4 regions of the Desulfitibacter alkalitolerans DSM 16504 genome follow, and region 1 is predicted to be linked to each of the others. Evidence: riboswitches for the same ligand, from Rfam matches in the RefSeq annotation. Region 1 holds a riboswitch; each other region holds the start of a gene.
The links. Region 1 has a riboswitch for cyclic di-GMP ahead of K364_RS0105220 (helix-turn-helix domain-containing protein). Riboswitches for the same ligand answer to the same signal wherever they lie in the genome.

Region 1 (4,208 bases):
TCCGATATAAATGAAGCTAGTAATAGTACTTATATTATTGTAGATGCAGATATTGGCGCAACGCTTTCGGTAGTGGTAACTGCGATAAATTATTCCGGTAGTTTAACCGGTACGGCGAGCGGGTCCATCGAAAAGGCGGATGATCCAACAGCACCTGCAGCCCCAACCATGGCCAACAGTACGACTACCAGTATAACCCTTACACCAAATGAGGGATATGAGTACAGCAGAGGTGGAGTCAACTGGCAAAGCTCCAATACATTCACCGGGTTGACGGCAGGCACTACCTATAACTTTTACCAAAGAGTAGCCGAAACGGTAACCCATAAAGCATCGGCATCAAGTGAGAGTGCAAGCATAAGCACTAAAAGTTCGAGTTCCGGCGGGAGCACCGGCGGCGATACAGACACTTCTTCAGGTGTTGATAACGGAGGAACAACAAGCGATACAAATAAAGCAAACATCACTGCTGTAGACACAAATGGAAATATAATCACTGCACCAATGCTGGATGAAAACACAGGTGTTGCAGCAGCAGAGATTAATTCAACTATATTGGCTGCAGCATTTGAAAAGACAGGACAAAGCAGTGACGGTAAAAAGATTGTTGAAATTACTATACCTTTTGTGGAAAGTGCAAAGGCATATGATATTACCATGCCTGCAAGTGTCCTGTCATCGTCAAATGCAGACTGGCAGATGAAAATAAAAACAGATATAGCTATGGTAATCCTGCCCGGCAGCATGTTGCCAAAGGAAATTGTTGCAGGTGCAGAAAATGTGTCCATTACCATTGCACATGCAGATGTTTCAAGCATAGGTGAGGAAATAAAGAACCGTATTGGCGACAGACCGGTAATTCAGCTTAGTTTAACAGTGGACGGAGAGCTATATGCTTGGAACAATGAAAATGCATCAGTAACGGTATCCATACCCTACACTCCGACTCCAACAGAACTTATTGATTCGGAACACATAGTGGTCTGGTACATAGATGAAAACGGTAATGTGGTTTCAGTACCCAATGGGCGTTACGACCCGGCCACCGGAACCGTAACCTTCACAACCACTCATTTCAGCTACTACGCCGTAAGCTACAAGCAGGTGAGCTTCAAGGATGTGGCGGCAGGCGCGTGGTATGTAAAGGCGGTTTCCTTTATAGCCGCACGGGATATTACCACAGGCACGGGCAACGGCAATTTCAGCCCGGAAGCGAAGCTGACCAGGGGACAGTTTATCGTCATGCTGATGAAGGCATACGGCATAACCCCCGACGCGAATCCGAAGGACAACTTCGTAGACGCAGGCAACACCTGGTATACCGGCTACCTGGCTGCGGCAAAAAGGCTTGGCATATCCGCAGGCGTAGGCAACAACCTCTTTGCACCGGAAAAGGAAATCACCCGCCAGGAAATGTTCACCTTGCTGTACAATGGGCTGAAAGTAATCGGCAAGCTGCCCCAGGGCGATTCCGGCAAATCGCTGTCAAGCTTCAGCGATGCCGACGACATAGCTCTCTGGGCTAAAGACGCCATGAAGCTGCTTGTGGAAACCGGAACCATCAGCGGCAGCGGGAACAGGCTTTCCCCAAAGGATACCACCACCAGGGCGCAGATGGCCCAGGTGCTTTACAGCCTGCTCTCAAAATAAACAAACAGGTCTCATGCTGCAAGGGATTAACCTTGCAGCATGAAGACATACACAGAAATTGAATAATATGAAGACAAGGGCAAACCCGGTGAAAACCGGCGACGCAAAGCTACAGGGTCTAAAGCGCTTTTACCGCGCTACGACAGCCTGGCTGCCGCAGAGACTATGTACATAACTGCCCTTTCTTAGAAGAGGCAGTTTTTTTATGCATGAGTTATTTGAAGTAAATTTATTCCTCATTATTTTAGTTAACGCTGGTTAATTCGTGGCAATAGTTTTCATGGAGAAGAAATTATTGTTAGTTGGAGTGAAGTTCCGTGGAGTATGTTTTTAAAAAACACATATATTTTAGTTTATTTTTCTCAAATCGTACTAACAACTTATTGGAGTATCGAAACATATAGCCTAATAAACCTTAATAGAAATAATGATATAATGCAGTGCAGTCCAAAAAGTAATATTACTTTTTTGGCTTTTCCCCCTTTATTGACAATCTTAATTTCTAATGATAGTATAGTAAACATAATTGAAAATGATTATCAATTATGTTTTGCAGGATTACTAAAAGGATACGTAATGAACATTATACGAGGAGTGACACATATGAATAGCGAAGAAAACCTCTCTGATCATTTAGCTTCTTTTATGTACAGATTAGATGATATTAAACACATACATTCAAGTCAATTAACTTTTCAACAGCAGGACCGAAGTTTATATACAATGTTGTTGTTTAGGCAAGCGAAAGGAACTATTTATATACAAGAAAGAAGCCACGCCATGGAAGGGCAAATAGGTTTCATACTCTCACCGGGGACCGAAGTGAAGCTTAGTATAGATGATAATTTAACAGTGGATTACTATCAAATCAGATTTCATGCTCTACAATATGCTGGAAATGATTGTTTTACTTCTGGTAAAGTTCGCTTTCCAGAGAAGGTTTTTTTGTTCAATAATCAAGTTTTAAATGAGATGGTTGAGAATATAGGAAGAAATTTTCAAAGTAAAGATTCTTTTGGCGGGATGGAAGCAAATATTCGCTTCCAAGAAATGATTTTATTTCTTTTCAAAGATTACATGGATAAGCAAAAGGTCGATCTTAAAAAAGCAATTACACTTACAAAAGATTATATGGAGCAAAAGTACAGTACGAATATTACTCGTAAAAGGCTTGCTGAAATTGCTGGGGTCAGTACAGACTATTATTCTCGCATGTTTAAAAGAGAAACTGGAAAAAGTCCAATGGAATACTTAACGGATATACGAATCAAAAAAGCTGAGCAACTTCTAATCCACTCTGATGAAAAATTAAGTACGGTTGCTAATAAGGTCGGTTTCAACGATGAATTTTACTTTAGTCGTAAGTTTAAAGCGATGAAAGGTTGTTCACCAACCATTTACATTAAGAAAATAAAATCATCGCCACGGATTACTTCACTTAAACACCTATTAACTGGTCATTTGCTGACACTTGGTATAGAGCCTTATGCCGCTGTTATAAGTAATGCATACCCAGTAATAACCCAACTCCGAAATACTATTCCCCTTGGTGAATTTGATCCCGATTTAGAAAAACTAATGGAGGTTAAACCAGATTTAATTTTAACAAGAGATTATCATAAGGATGATAAGTCACTCAAGGAGAAAATGGTTGAACAAATCGCTCCCACTGTAAACGTTCCTTTTTTACATGAGTGGCGCATGCTTTTTCAAACCATTGCAAAAATCATTGAAAAGGAAAAGGAAGCTAGTATTTGGTTAGAATATTATGACCAAAAAGTTGAAAAAGTTCGTAAACTAATTGAAAGAAAGATTGAAGATGAAAAAATATTAGTGATTGGAATTGGCAAGGAGAAGATTTGTGTATACGGTACTCGTAATGTTGGAACGGTTCTATACGGAGATTTAAGATTGAAGATTCCAAAAGGTGTAGAAGAAATTGAATATTTCAAGGAAATAACTCTTGAGGATTTATTTGGATTTGAAGCGGATAGAATTCTATTAACACCGTATAAGCATGATGGTACGGTGAATATGGATCAAATGATTCAAAATAAAATCAATGCATTATTCACCAGTGAAAAATGGCAGGAGTTAAAGGCCGTTCGGAATAGGGCTATTTATGGTATGTATGATCACAAGCATCTCTATACGTGTTATACGTCTTATACACATAATCTATTACTTGATAAGCTACAGCGGTTATTTGTGACAGAATCGTCCATATAGTGAACATAATCTTTCATGTTAAATATGGTTTAGTTAAGTTATAATTATCAATGAGAATAAATATCATTATCATCATGAGGATGAAAGAAAAGGAGTCGAAACAATGTTAAAGTCAAAAATAGGATTATTTACGTTAGCAACCTTATTCGTGTTGATGATTTTTATCACTGGTTGCACAACGAGCGAATCTACAGGAACATCTTCAGAACAAAATCAAGAAGTAACTGAAGTGAAGTCTACCGAAAATGAGAATAAGGAAGAGGAAACGCCTGCACAGGAAGAAGTCCGCATTATTGAACATGCGATGGGGAAAACGGAAATCAAAGGCA
Region 2 (4,208 bases), on a different contig from region 1:
AAAAAGTTAATACAGGCAACCTCAACCCTGGGGACCTTAAGAATACAAGTCTTCTTTTAAGAAATACAGGCAGCGTACCTCTTACTCTATACATTAGAACAAACATCCTGAGTGAAGCAACCCTTAATGGGGGTAAACTGGCTGATATCTTAAATCTTTACATTGCAGATGGCAGCAACATAATCAATAACGAACTTTTTAGATCTGCTGCAGGTAGGGGAAACATCCTAATTGGAACAATGCCTGCAGGCTCTGAAAAAACAATTGATTTCAGTGTAGTTTTCCCAGGAGGTGCAGGAAATGAATATCAGGGTGCAACTGTAAAAGCCAACTGGACCTTTACTACTACTTGCTCCACCGGTGGAGGTGGAGGAGGTGGAGGTGGTGGCGATACTGGTGGTGGAGATGACCCGCTAGATGTTCCAGATGATCCAATCCCATTGGGACCTGCTGAAGAAGAACCCTCCGAACCGGAAATTTTAATTACCGTTGATGAAGATGGAATTCCTGCTGGTCCGGCAGCAATGCCTGACACAGGTGAATTATCACCAATATACTTTCTTGGTGCTGGAGCCTTTATAGTAATGCTGGGAATAGTATTAAGAAGAAAATAACAAATATCAGGCTGGGATGCTTTTAAAATCTCAGCCTTTTTACTATAAAAACACGAGGTATAACCTATGAAAAAGAAACTATCAATTTTCATTATACTAATTGGAATAACAGTTGCCCTTTATCCACTAATGGAGCAGGTCTTTGCCTGGTACTGGCAGCAAAAACTGCTGTCAGAGTTGGAAAACCAGGAGGCAATTCAAGACCTTGGTCAGTTAGACGAGCTTCTTTTGATAGAAGAGGAGGAACAAGAGGAAGAGAGAGCTCCACTTACACCACAGGGTGAGGTGTTGGGGGTTTTGATTATAGATTCTATAAAGGTTAGATTGCCAATTATCAGCGGCTTAAATGAAACTAACCTTAAAATTGGCATATCCTTTCTTGAAGACACAACATCCTTTGGTGAGTATGGCAATGCAGTGGTAGCTGGTCATAGGGGACACTCCCATGGAAGGCTGCTGAACAGGCTGAATGAGGTGAAGATAAATGACAGGATTGTTGTCTCTACCAGTAAGGGTGATTATAACTATACAGTTTACAATAAGGTTATTGTTAGACCTGAGGAAATACATGTCCTGCGTACAGATAAGAAAGAAAAAGTTCTCTCAATTGTCACCTGCGAACCTATACGTAATCCAACCCACAGGCTCATAGTCCAGGCGAAACAGAATGACTAGGACCATGGTCCTATAGAAAACAGGACCATGGTCCCATGTTAATGGGATGAAATTTTGATAAAATAATAATCAAAGCAAGGTGTTTTATTTGTTGTAAAAGGTGTAATTTATAACTGAAAAAGGCAAACCTGTCGAAAGGCAGGGACGCAAAGCCACGAGTCTAAAGCAGCAGTGCTATGATGGTCGGGTTGCCAGTAAAGGACAAAATAACAGCCAGTTATGAACACATCTATTTATCCTTATTTGGACAATCCGAATAAGGATTTTTTAATTGTTAAGAAAGTATATATTTTATTATTACAAGTGCAGATTAGTTTGGAAATTCAGCATTAGCTTGTTCTCCTAATGCTCCAAGCAGCACTTGAAAAAGGCAAACCTGTCGAAAGATAGGGACGCAAAGCTTTCGAGTCTAAAGCCCATGTGGGGTGGGCCATGACGGTCGAGCTGCCAGGTTAGTCCAATATTATTGGAATGCTGGAGGTTAGGAAATGAGGAAAATATCATTAATTATTTTTGTTGTATTTTGTGCATTATTATCTGCACCTGCAGCCATGGCGGCTGCAAATACCTATTCCATTGATGCTTCAGAAGCAAGCAATGGAGCATTCTCCATAAGCTACAACATCCAAAATGGTACGAAAGTAAAGGTAATGGTCCAAAAGGATGGGACAAGCCTGTACTATAATATAGCTGGCAGGGGAACTGAAAGGTTTCCTGTTCAATTAGGAAATGGAGCATACACAATAGCCATTCTGGAAAATGTGACAGGCAACCAGTACCGTATTGTTTCCAGAGACACACTTAATATAAACATGAGTAATATATTAAAAACTTTTTTGCATTCTATTCAAATAGTTAAATGGGAAAAGGAAGATGAGGCCATTAGCAAGGCCAGGGAATTGACAGCAGGCATTGAAAGTGATGAAGAAAAAGTAAAAGCTATATATGAGTATATTGTTAGCAATTACAAATATGACTATGCCAAGATAGACAAGCTATCCTATGATTATCTTCCAGATATTAACAAAACCTTAAAAAGTAAAAGTGGAATCTGCTATGATTTTAGTGCTTTATTTGCTTCCATGTTAAGAAGTGTAGGAATTCCTGCAAAGCTTGTAAAGGGCTACGGGCAAAAAATTCAAGGCTATCATGCATGGAATGAGGTTTATATAAATAACAAGTGGGTTACCATGGATACTTCTGTAGATATCCAGTTTGCAGAAAATAATCGAAGTTACACCATGTATAAAGACAGCAAGACTTATGAAAAGGTCAGTGAATTTTAAAGTAATGCCTTTCAATTTCTGCACATTCAGCGTTGATAAATAACAATACCAGCCTTTGGCTGGTATTGTTATTTAGAAGGAGTTATCCTGGACTTTGTAAATGTTTAATTGCTTTGAACTTTCTTAGTTACTGGCTGCCTTAATTCTCAAAATACAAGATTTCATGTAAATCTTCAACTGTTTCTAACCCAATATCAATGTCTCCTGTCTCTTCATTGAAATCTACCCTTTCACCTAATATTTCACTTACAAACCTTATGGGGACAGTAGTTCTGTTATTAATTAACTGGGCAGGTATATCTAACTCATATTCTTCACCATTAACAAGCACAATCCTGGAATCTAGAAAAAGCTCAATTATTTTATCATCCTTGGTAATGGTGATTTTTTTAAGTTCATTGTTCCAATTCACTTCAGCTCCAAGTCCTTCAGTAATTGCTCTAACAGGCACCAGAGTTCTACCTTCTCTAAGTACTGGGGGAACGTCAAAGTCAAGGGTATTGCCTCTTATATAAAGCCTATCTTTTAATTCCCTGTTCCTCATTTCTCTTTTTACCTCATCAGGGAGATTTCTTAGGTATTCCTGATGCTGAATTCTATTCATAATTCTTTCACGTAACTGCATTAAAATCTCTTTTTCATTTGCTTCTACTAATCTTTGAATTCTTACTAGAGAATTGTCATCTATTGTAATGTTTTCATTTGCCAGATAGCTTCGCAGCTCCTTTTCCAACATTTCCAATCTTAAAATTTTTGACTGATATGTGTCTCTGGTATTATATATGTTCTTTAAACTTGCGTAGTACTGCTCTTTAACCTCTTCATCCATGATTCTAGCTATCATGCTTCTTATTTTCCCCACCAGGCTCAGATACTGTTTTTCTATATTTTCCCCTGTGGGTGTATCAGGGGAAAAATTGTTAATAGTTCTCAATAGACTTTCCAGCATGACAATCTTTGTTTCAATTCTGTCCATTGAATTTTCTATAACCTTTAGACGATTTAATAAACGATTTTTTATAGTTTCATCTTCAAAAGCTCTAATTAGTTTTTGGATATGTGTAATAAGTCTTTCGTATTTTTCTAGGTTTTCTTCCTCGAGATTATTTTGGTTTATTAAACTATTTATTTCTCTCAGAAGCACCTCAAGCCTGACTATTTTTTGTTCTATATCAAGTCTTGACTGCCTTATTTGATTAAGCTTTTCTATATATTCAGCTTTTGTGGCTCTATCCTCCAAACTATTTATCTTGGTCTGAATTTTTTGTACTAAGCTTTCATGCTTGACCTGCAATTCATTACTTTCTATATTAGAAGACCTGGAGTTGTCTTCTATAACCTGACTTTTAGAAGAAGATGCATCTCGCGCTTCAGCAGCAAAAGAAATAGTGCTCAATGTAAACATCAAAAGTATTACTAATGAAAGTATTTTTAGATATTTTTTCATGTTATGTTCACTCCTTATATATGTTTTACTTGGAAATAAGACACAAGAACTGTCTACAGAGTCTTTCCAGTCTTTTGTTGGCCTTAAAAAGCTGACTTGAGGGTATGCAGATCTGCTTTTAGCCTTTTGTAAGCATTTAATCTTCGTTCTTGAATTTGGCTGAGGTTATCCAAACGGTTGATAATT
Region 3 (4,208 bases), on a different contig from region 1:
AAAAAAAGCTCGTAAAATGTGCAAATATCATTTTTTATTGGCTGTCGCCGCTTGTACCTATTCTCAGATAGCTAAATAAAAAAGGCTTGGGGATTTTATATGCCCGCCCAACCTTTAAACATTCAATCTTATTTTCTTGTATCAAACCGTATCCTGTTTTTAGGCTAATGCCAAGAATTTCACACATTTGCTTTATATCAAGCACATCGGGATAGCCCTTTAGCATGATACGGTAGGCTTTTTCTTGGGATAATTTTTCATTAGCCATAGTAAGCCCCCTTCTCGTTTTTAATTACGCGCTACTTTCTATTTTTGATTCGCGAAGCAGGAGATGCGCCTTAGTTTGGACGTGCATATATACTCACATGGATAGGCGCACCCCTACTCGCGTTTCTGTTTTGGTTTTATTACTTATGGCTTTATCCGGCAGACGGCGGTTGACCGTCTTCATAGGAATCTTACCTCTCCCAGGTTCTCTGCAAGCCGCCCCCATTGCGTGATCCCGCTTAAGCGGGGCTGTGGCTGGACGGAAGTATCATTATCCCTCCGTATGTGTCGCCGCCTTAAATGTAACCAGCATTTATTCATTGCGGGTATTACTCGCTCGCACCTTACCTTCATCAAATCGGAAACGGCATGGATACATTGGCTGTGAGCCGACTTATGTCGAGACTGGTGGTCTTGGCGTACCTGCAATATGGCTTTCCTTCACAGGACATACGGGGAAAGTACCGGATAAAACAATTATTCAGTTTTCAAGGTTCGGACGAGGGGGTAGATTTGTGCCTCTATCAATCAGCAGATTTTTTGGTCAAAAGTTAACCCAATCAGGAATTATTTTTTAAAAATTTTTCTATACGTTTTAAACCTTGCTCAATGGAATGTGTTACGGCAGGTTTGCTCACGCCTTCAATCCTGGCTATTTCCGCTTTGCTCATGTTTAGAAAGAAGTGGGCATAGATACGCTTGGCCTGTTTTTCCGGCAGGCTGTTGATAGCGGCATATACCTCCTGCTTGCTCATTTTTCGTTCGTAGATTTCCTCCGGCGATAACACCAATAGGACCATATCCTTTTCAATACCATCGCAAGCGTCAAGGGAATAATATGCTTTGTGGATACGCCTGCGTTCAAAATCTGCATGGTCTCTTCGGCTAATCTGTTTGAATAGCTCTACAATTTGATCCGCCACTTCAATAAAAAAGTCAGAATGATAGAATGGGTAATAATCCCGTAAATTGATTTTTTTCATTTTCCAACCCTCCGTTTTAGCTTTTTTAGTAAAGAAAATCCAAAACAGAGGGAGGGGAACGGCACATTACCGAATGTTCGTATATATATAAATCATACTTCTGAACGTCAGGTGTAAGGCTCCATACTTTCACCTCTTCTTTGAGTGTTTTTTTGCCATCTGTTAGAGAAAGAGAAAGTAGACAGAAATTTTGCAACCCCTACCCTAAAAAAATTAAATTTGTTATACTTTTGTGTTCTTCATCCCGTCCAATGCTTTCAAAACCGTTAATACCAACTTGTGTGTCTATTTTAATTACCTCCGTTTTGTTTTTTGGGTTCTATAACAAAACGGGGTGATGCACGCCATTCCAGAAAACAAAAATGGCCGCACAAAGAATGGAACGGTTAAAATCCTCAAAGCTTGTGCGGCCCAGCGTTGAAAAAAGAGAGGTTATTTTTTCAACCTCTCCTAAAGATGTGTTTTTTTATATTTGAACATTAATATAAGCAGTTCATGCTTTCGCATTCCCCGATACTTCTTGGTCAAACGGATTGCTTCGTGACGAAGCCCTGTGATAAACCAAGCTACAATTCGGGCTTCTTCCAGGTCATACTCTTCAGGTATAGGGGTCTATGCTTTCACCTTCTCCCGGGTAGAAATTCACCACTCTATCAGAGAAAGAGAAAGCGGATGTTATTATGGCATCCCCCTTCCTAAAATATTTTATTTTTGGCCGTTTTCGTATGAAAAAGATGCTGTCCCGGCAATGATATCAGTATCATTAACGGATCTATATTTATGAACTGCGTTTACCATCCAGACAATCAAGTCCGCATACGCCTCCTCATAACCCATTCTACGGCTATACTTCTTTACTAAGGGAATAAACCAGTGCACCAAATGAACTACGGAGTCCTGATCGCCATTTTGGGCATTGATAATTAATACTCTGAGATTGCTAAGTTCCTTTTTCATGACTACTATCCCCCTCCTTACTTTTCTAAATCTTAAACCAGAGTGATATGAAGTATCATTAGAGTTTTCATCAAAAAAAGGCCCACTGATGCTTACAAATTAATAAAGCACCAGTGAGCCATTATGGCTTTTCTTCGGCAACCCGGCTATCATCGCGATCTGGTGCTCGCCTTAGACCCGTGGTTTTGCGTCCCTGCCTTTCGACAAGTTTGCCTTTTCGGTTCATAGTTACACTTTCTTTACATTATATACCATTATTTACATAATTCGTGTCGCTTTTTGTCGTTCCGATAAAATTCAACATTTTAGGGTTTCCTCCTGCTGGGTACTTTAAGGAGCCAGCACAGGCCATGTGTGCTGTTTTTGCATCTGGTAACAAGAAATAGTCAGAATAAAGATTTCATTCCAGGTTGGCGCTGCTATCCGGAATGACTCTGGTGATAGCAGGTTATATGCCAATTTTATCAATGCCGGGGTGGTGATTATAGTTATACTTTCCATGATTTTTTCTTTTGGTTTACCCGGTTTTGACCTCCGCATCTCCATACGGATTATTCAGTTCTTTACCATGTTTTAATACGGCTATACTTCTAACGCAAGGAATAAATTGCTATTATGGTGTAAAAACTATTGAAGTAATCCCATTATTTTTGATAACGCAGTTTCCTAAATCTTACCTTTATTGTACAAGAACACTTTTCAAACAAGAGGTTGCAATATGTTTCGAAAGATATTCAGACTAATAAAATATATCAAATTAAAATCACTAAATATCGAACACGAAAAATCACTAAATGAAAATAAAAACGGGCAACACATAGCGCAATCCGGGAAAATAGTCAAAGAAAAACTGGAGCAAATATTTTCGGATTGCAGCGACTTTATGCTGCGGGAAATAGCTTTAGGCGATGAGCCGCCTGTAAAAATCATCATTGCATGTATTGATGGTCTGGTAAATAAGCAGATGGTAAATGCCGACATTTTAAAACCATTGATGATAGAGGCGAGAATTGCGAATCTAAAGAAAGAGCTAAATAACCGCACCATACTCACTATCTTAAAAGAAAATTTATTAACCACAATTGAGTTGCAAGAGATTCAGGATTTCCAAGAAACAATAGACGCTATTTTGGCTGGAGATAGTGTTATCTATATAGAGGGAAAAGCAACAGCATTAAAAGCAGGTTCTAAGGGATGGGAAGCAAGAGGCATTGAAGAACCTGGTACAGAAGCCGTCGTACGCGGACCGAGGGAAGGATTTGTTGAATCACTAGGCATAAACATATCTCTTTTGCGGAGAAAGATAAAAAACCCTAGGCTTAAATTTGAAATGATGAAATTGGGGAAGCAAAGCAGGACTAATGTATGTATTTGCTATATCAAAGATATTGCCAACGAAAAAATCATTGATACAACAAGAAAAAGGATAAAAAATATCAAGACAGATGCAATTTTGGAATCCGGGTACATCGAGGAATTTATTGAAGATGCTCCCTTTTCGATTTTTCCTACGGTTGGAAACAGCGAAAAGCCTGATGTTGTGGCTGCTAAGCTTTTGGAAGGCAGAGTAGCTGTTCTCTGCGACGGCACCCCTTTTGTGCTCACCGTGCCTTTCTTGTTCTTAGAGTCAATACAGTCGAGCGAAGACTATTATTCCAGATCGCCGCTTTCCTCAATGATTAGAGCGCTTAGAATGCTGGCGTTATTAATATCCATTATCTTACCCGGCTTATATGTGGCTGTTGTATCCTTTCATTATGATATTATTCCTTTTAAACTGCTATTGACTATGATGGCAGCGAGAGGAGGCATCCCTTTTTCGCCATTTACCGAAGCGTTTATGATGGGTGTTATTTTTGAAATCCTAAGGGAAGCCGGTGTAAGGATGCCAAGACCTATCGGGCAGGCTGTCAGTATCATGGGCGCTTTGGTTATTGGAGAGGCTACCGTTAAGGCAGGTTTGATCAGCAATCCCGTTGTTATAGTTACAGCGTTAACGGC
Region 4 (4,208 bases), on a different contig from region 1:
CTCTTGTAATTGCTTTCGGATATACTGCTCTATTGCCTTTTTGTTTCTGCCAACTGTATTCACATAATAGCCTCTGCACCAGAAATGCCTGTTGCCACACTTATACTTCAGATTTGTATGTCTGTCGAATATCATGAGTGAGCTTTTACCCTTAAGATAACCCATGAAACTAGATATACTCATTTTTGGTGGTATTGCAGTTTTAATCTTTCCATATATCACCTGTCTTCTGTACTTAGGTGCAAATACTATGTGATATTTACAATTCCACTGCGTGTGTGATAAACTTTCTGTATCCATTCGGATATCTACCTCCCTTTATTGTAGTGCGGCTGACGAAACCTGCACTATTTTATCAAATGGAGGTAGATTTTTCTACTTTTCTTCTCAAAGCTAAAGCTCTAACGAATCAATTCTCTCATTTCCTTTTTACAGTGCTCCTTAACACTAAAAAGGGCTGTTCCAGCCAGATTGGTGGAATAACCGCTTTTGCATAACTTAATTTAGTTGTGAAATATCTCGAATTTTTCTTCAAAATCACCCCAAACCACATTTACCTCAAATATATCATCTTCACTAATATATGATCCACTTGAGCCTCCAGACATTCTGAAGACCTTTTTATCTGGAGGATCCGTAAAGTTTATTATTTTGGATATTTCTTCATCAATGTCATTTATAATGGTCATTTGCAATTGCTCTACTGATTTTAATTCAGACACATCTCCTTTATATATGACTATAAACTCAAACTTGCTTTCTTTAAAACTGCCATCTTCTGGATCTTTCTTGCTTTCAATTATATATTCTGCTTGCCAGTATTGGCCTTCACCATAAAACCTATTATTTTGGTAAATATATTCCTTTGAGCTGCAGCCAGCTAATAGTACTATGCTAACAAGAAAAAATAAAATAGCATACGAAGTTCTATGCATTCTACATTAACCCCCTTAAACATAAAATATCACAGTTTTTATTTAAAAAACAATAAAAACTATCTAAGCACTTTCAAAGATAACGTTAATTAAGCAATTAAGTGTTTCTACCCTATTTTAAATAAAAAATATATGATTCCTAATTTATAAAATTTAATTACATACCAAGGGGAATATATATAACCCTTGGTATGCAGGCAAAATGATTAGCTTCTAAGTATTAAATCCCTTCTTCTTTAAAATCTACATATACGGACCACTCATCATTTCCTCTAGACAAATCTACTTTTACTCTTGCGGATACATAGTATGACCAAGGTTGAACATCATAGTAAACATTTGGTTCTGGGTCGTATTTTACATAATCTACTCCAACACTAGGATAGTCTATCATTTCTGTTTCATCAATCCAGCCAACCCCTAAATCTTAAACCTCACCTTTGTCTTTGGTAAAGGAGGGTGTACTCCCGGGCAAAGGGAGCTTTCCAGGTTGCCACTATTTGCCCGGGAATATTTTTTTAAAACCATGTTGTCTGCCCAAAGTTATTGATTTAAACCTACCATAAATTAACTTTTAATACTATCTTCCATGTCAAGTTCCTCGCTTTTCATGTCTAAATCTCGTTTTCCATGTCGATTTTCTCATCTTTTGTTCTTTCCAGCCTTTTGCTCTGAATTTCTCCTGATTGGTGTGTACTTCATATTTTAATGTTTTTCTTCTGCTGTAATTAAATTAATCTCATCTATATCGATTGCATACATTATGAATTCTGCTATTATAGTTTTGCCATCAGAAGCATATAGCGGGATCACTCGATCTTTACCAGCATTTGCTTTCTGCATGGCGAGAGCCTCCTCAGGATTTTTTGGTTCTTCTCCATATAAATCGGTGGCATAAACATAACCTAATGTGCCATCAATGCCTTTTGCAAGAATTAAGTCAGGCTCAGTTTCAAAAGAAACTGCAAAAAGAGAGGAACCATAGGTCTGCCCATATTCATTAACTCTGTAAACTTTGGAAGGATCAAAGTTTTCTTCAGTTATTATTTCATTAGTTTTGGCACAAATAAGTTGGCCTGTTTCATCTATTTTGTAATTTTTTTGAAAAAATACATCGTGTACCATAGCGTAGCTAATGCTAAAATAACCTAATATAGTAACAAGAAGAATAACAACAGTTAATAATATGGTATTTTTTCCTTTATTCATTGTATATTTCACCTCCTATTTAATGCTCCTTTCATTTCAATAGTTTAATAGATATATAAACCCCCATAAATAACCACTCCCCTAACCTGTAATCTCTCCTTTACTTCAGGCTGGGATAGCTTGTCTTTGGTAAAGGAGGGTGTACTCCCGGGCAAATGGGTCTTTCCAGGGTGCCACTATTTGCCCGGGAATATTTTTTTAAAAAACCATGTTGTCTGCCCAAAGTTATTGATTTAAACCTACCATAAATTAACGTTTAATACTATCTTCCATGTCAAGTTCCTCACTTTTAATGTCTAAAACCTCGTTTTTAATGTCAAAAACTTCGTTTTCTTGTAATTTAGGTTAGTCCAAAAATACAAAAAAGCTGTCCCAGGTAATCCTGTTGAACAGCTTTTTGACTTTGCAACCTGGCAGTCATGGCTTTTAGCTTTAGACCCATGGCTTTGCGTCACCATCTTTCAATGGCTTTGCCACTAATTTTCAATATTGTATTATTTTATTAGACGTAACAAATCTTTAAAAGTTCCATTTTTGCTAAATTTTTAAAATTCAACCTTACCCTTTAGTTTGAAACTTTCCGTTTTTTGAGCTTCACTGACACTTAAAAAACATAATCACTCTTGATACATAATGGAAGTCTAGCAAATATTTTATCTTTTCTAATTTTGACTCCATTATTATCAAACATATATAATCTGGGATATATGGTTCTTAAAGTCATTTCATTCTGCCATGTCAAAATCCTAGTTATTATGTCCAAAACTTCGTTTTTAATGTTAAAATTTCTTGTATTTTAAGTTAGTTCCAAAAAAAATCCTTGACGGCTGTAGAACCTGCAAGGATTTAAATTTATTACTCTAAACGAATCAATTCTCTCATTTCATAAAAATTAATGGTACCCAACTTTCTCCATTCCTGTATACACTCTTCAGATTCTATCAGAGCATCTAAAGAAATCTCAGCTATCATGTGGAAACCATAATCTCTATTCTTGCCTAACACCTCTTGTTCAATGAAGAATCTGTCTGAACCCATTGTTTCCAACAAGTCTTCAAATTCCTCATGTGTCCATGCATAAATTGTAAAGTTTTTAACCTTAATATCTCCACATACAATAAAGTAAAATTCTACCTTAGAATCTTTTTCAACTATTTCATAAGCATCTTCCCATATGGTTGGTATATCTATCCAGAAATTATAAGTTGGGTTATAGTACGAAGTCGAAATTTCAATAACTTTTCTTTCAGTTCCATTATTCAATGTTTTATCTCTGTCCAGAGTATCATTAACTTCATTTATGCTTGTTCCTTTATTAGAATGATCATCATTTAATTGTTCTTTTAAGTCTTTTTTTGCCATTGTGGTATTTTTGTATTTTTGTTCATCCATTGCGTTATAGGAGCACCCTATAGACAGAAATAGCATTATTAACAAGGTAATAATTATTTTGATAGCTGCACCCCCCATGAAAATGCATTGCTTTAGCAACCTATCTACATTATAACATATTATTTAGGTGGATAAACCGCTACATTCCTTAGAGGTCTATCCCCTATTAAAGTACTTAACCGTATTAGGCTTGAACTGCTAGAATCAGGGTCTGTCACCCAATAATCACTTAGATTGTATCCTGTTCCATATAAGTAGTTTACTAAAACATAATGTGATCTATCACTAGTGGCTTGTTTATAACCTACAATTACAGGCACGCCATCCAATAATGCATTTAGAGCTATATTATAAAAAACCTCTCTAGATGCATCCCATTCTAAAGTATCAAGATATACTAATCCCCATCCAGCTTTATTTGGTGCATCGTTCCAGACAAACGGGTTAGAGGAATCACCCATATCAATGTTAGCTCTTTTGGGGTCAGTTTGTCTACCATATGATCTCATATTCATAGCAAAAGATGTGACAATACAGCCTGCATCTCCCAAAGTTTGACCCCTCCACTCCATGATGTCATCTTTCCACTCCTCATCCTTTTGATAAAAATGTGTTGTAGGGATATAGACATTGTATATTTGTTGAATTCCTATGTCAGACCTTGGTTCAGCA

Region 2: linked by a shared signal. The riboswitch ahead of K364_RS0110115 (transglutaminase-like domain-containing protein) and the one ahead of K364_RS0105220 (helix-turn-helix domain-containing protein) in region 1 are both predicted to bind cyclic di-GMP.
Region 3: linked by a shared signal. The riboswitch ahead of K364_RS24480 (helix-turn-helix domain-containing protein) and the one ahead of K364_RS0105220 (helix-turn-helix domain-containing protein) in region 1 are both predicted to bind cyclic di-GMP.
Region 4: linked by a shared signal. The riboswitch ahead of K364_RS24800 (hypothetical protein) and the one ahead of K364_RS0105220 (helix-turn-helix domain-containing protein) in region 1 are both predicted to bind cyclic di-GMP.

Annotation. Positions count from the first base shown of each region.
Region 1 is NZ_JHVU01000032.1:27,242-31,449, reverse strand. Features, by position in the region: gene K364_RS27060 (S-layer homology domain-containing protein) at 1-1,650, shown strand, start outside; cyclic di-GMP riboswitch class I at 1,719-1,809, shown strand; gene K364_RS0105220 (helix-turn-helix domain-containing protein) at 2,254-3,879, shown strand; gene K364_RS0105215 (ABC transporter substrate-binding protein) at 3,983-4,208, shown strand, end outside.
Region 2 is NZ_KK211100.1:885,910-890,117, reverse strand. Features, by position in the region: gene K364_RS0110125 (COG1361 family protein) at 1-614, shown strand, start outside; gene K364_RS0110120 (class D sortase) at 681-1,289, shown strand; cyclic di-GMP riboswitch class I at 1,401-1,485, shown strand; cyclic di-GMP riboswitch class I at 1,649-1,741, shown strand; gene K364_RS0110115 (transglutaminase-like domain-containing protein) at 1,778-2,575, shown strand; gene K364_RS25585 (copper amine oxidase N-terminal domain-containing protein) at 2,715-4,022, opposite strand; gene K364_RS0110105 (hypothetical protein) at 4,106-4,208, opposite strand, start outside.
Region 3 is NZ_KK211102.1:298,834-303,041, forward strand. Features, by position in the region: gene K364_RS0115750 (helix-turn-helix domain-containing protein) at 35-268, opposite strand; gene K364_RS0115760 (RNA polymerase sigma factor) at 828-1,250, opposite strand; gene K364_RS24480 (helix-turn-helix domain-containing protein) at 1,956-2,207, opposite strand; cyclic di-GMP riboswitch class I at 2,341-2,431, opposite strand; gene K364_RS0115770 (spore germination protein) at 2,926-4,208, shown strand, end outside.
Region 4 is NZ_KK211104.1:166,353-170,560, forward strand. Features, by position in the region: gene tnpA (IS200/IS605 family transposase) at 1-300, opposite strand, end outside; gene K364_RS0118915 (hypothetical protein) at 504-935, opposite strand; gene K364_RS26835 (hypothetical protein) at 1,156-1,329, opposite strand; gene K364_RS24800 (hypothetical protein) at 1,641-2,144, opposite strand; cyclic di-GMP riboswitch class I at 2,546-2,629, opposite strand; gene K364_RS0118935 (hypothetical protein) at 3,000-3,536, opposite strand; gene K364_RS0118940 (C39 family peptidase) at 3,656-4,208, opposite strand, start outside.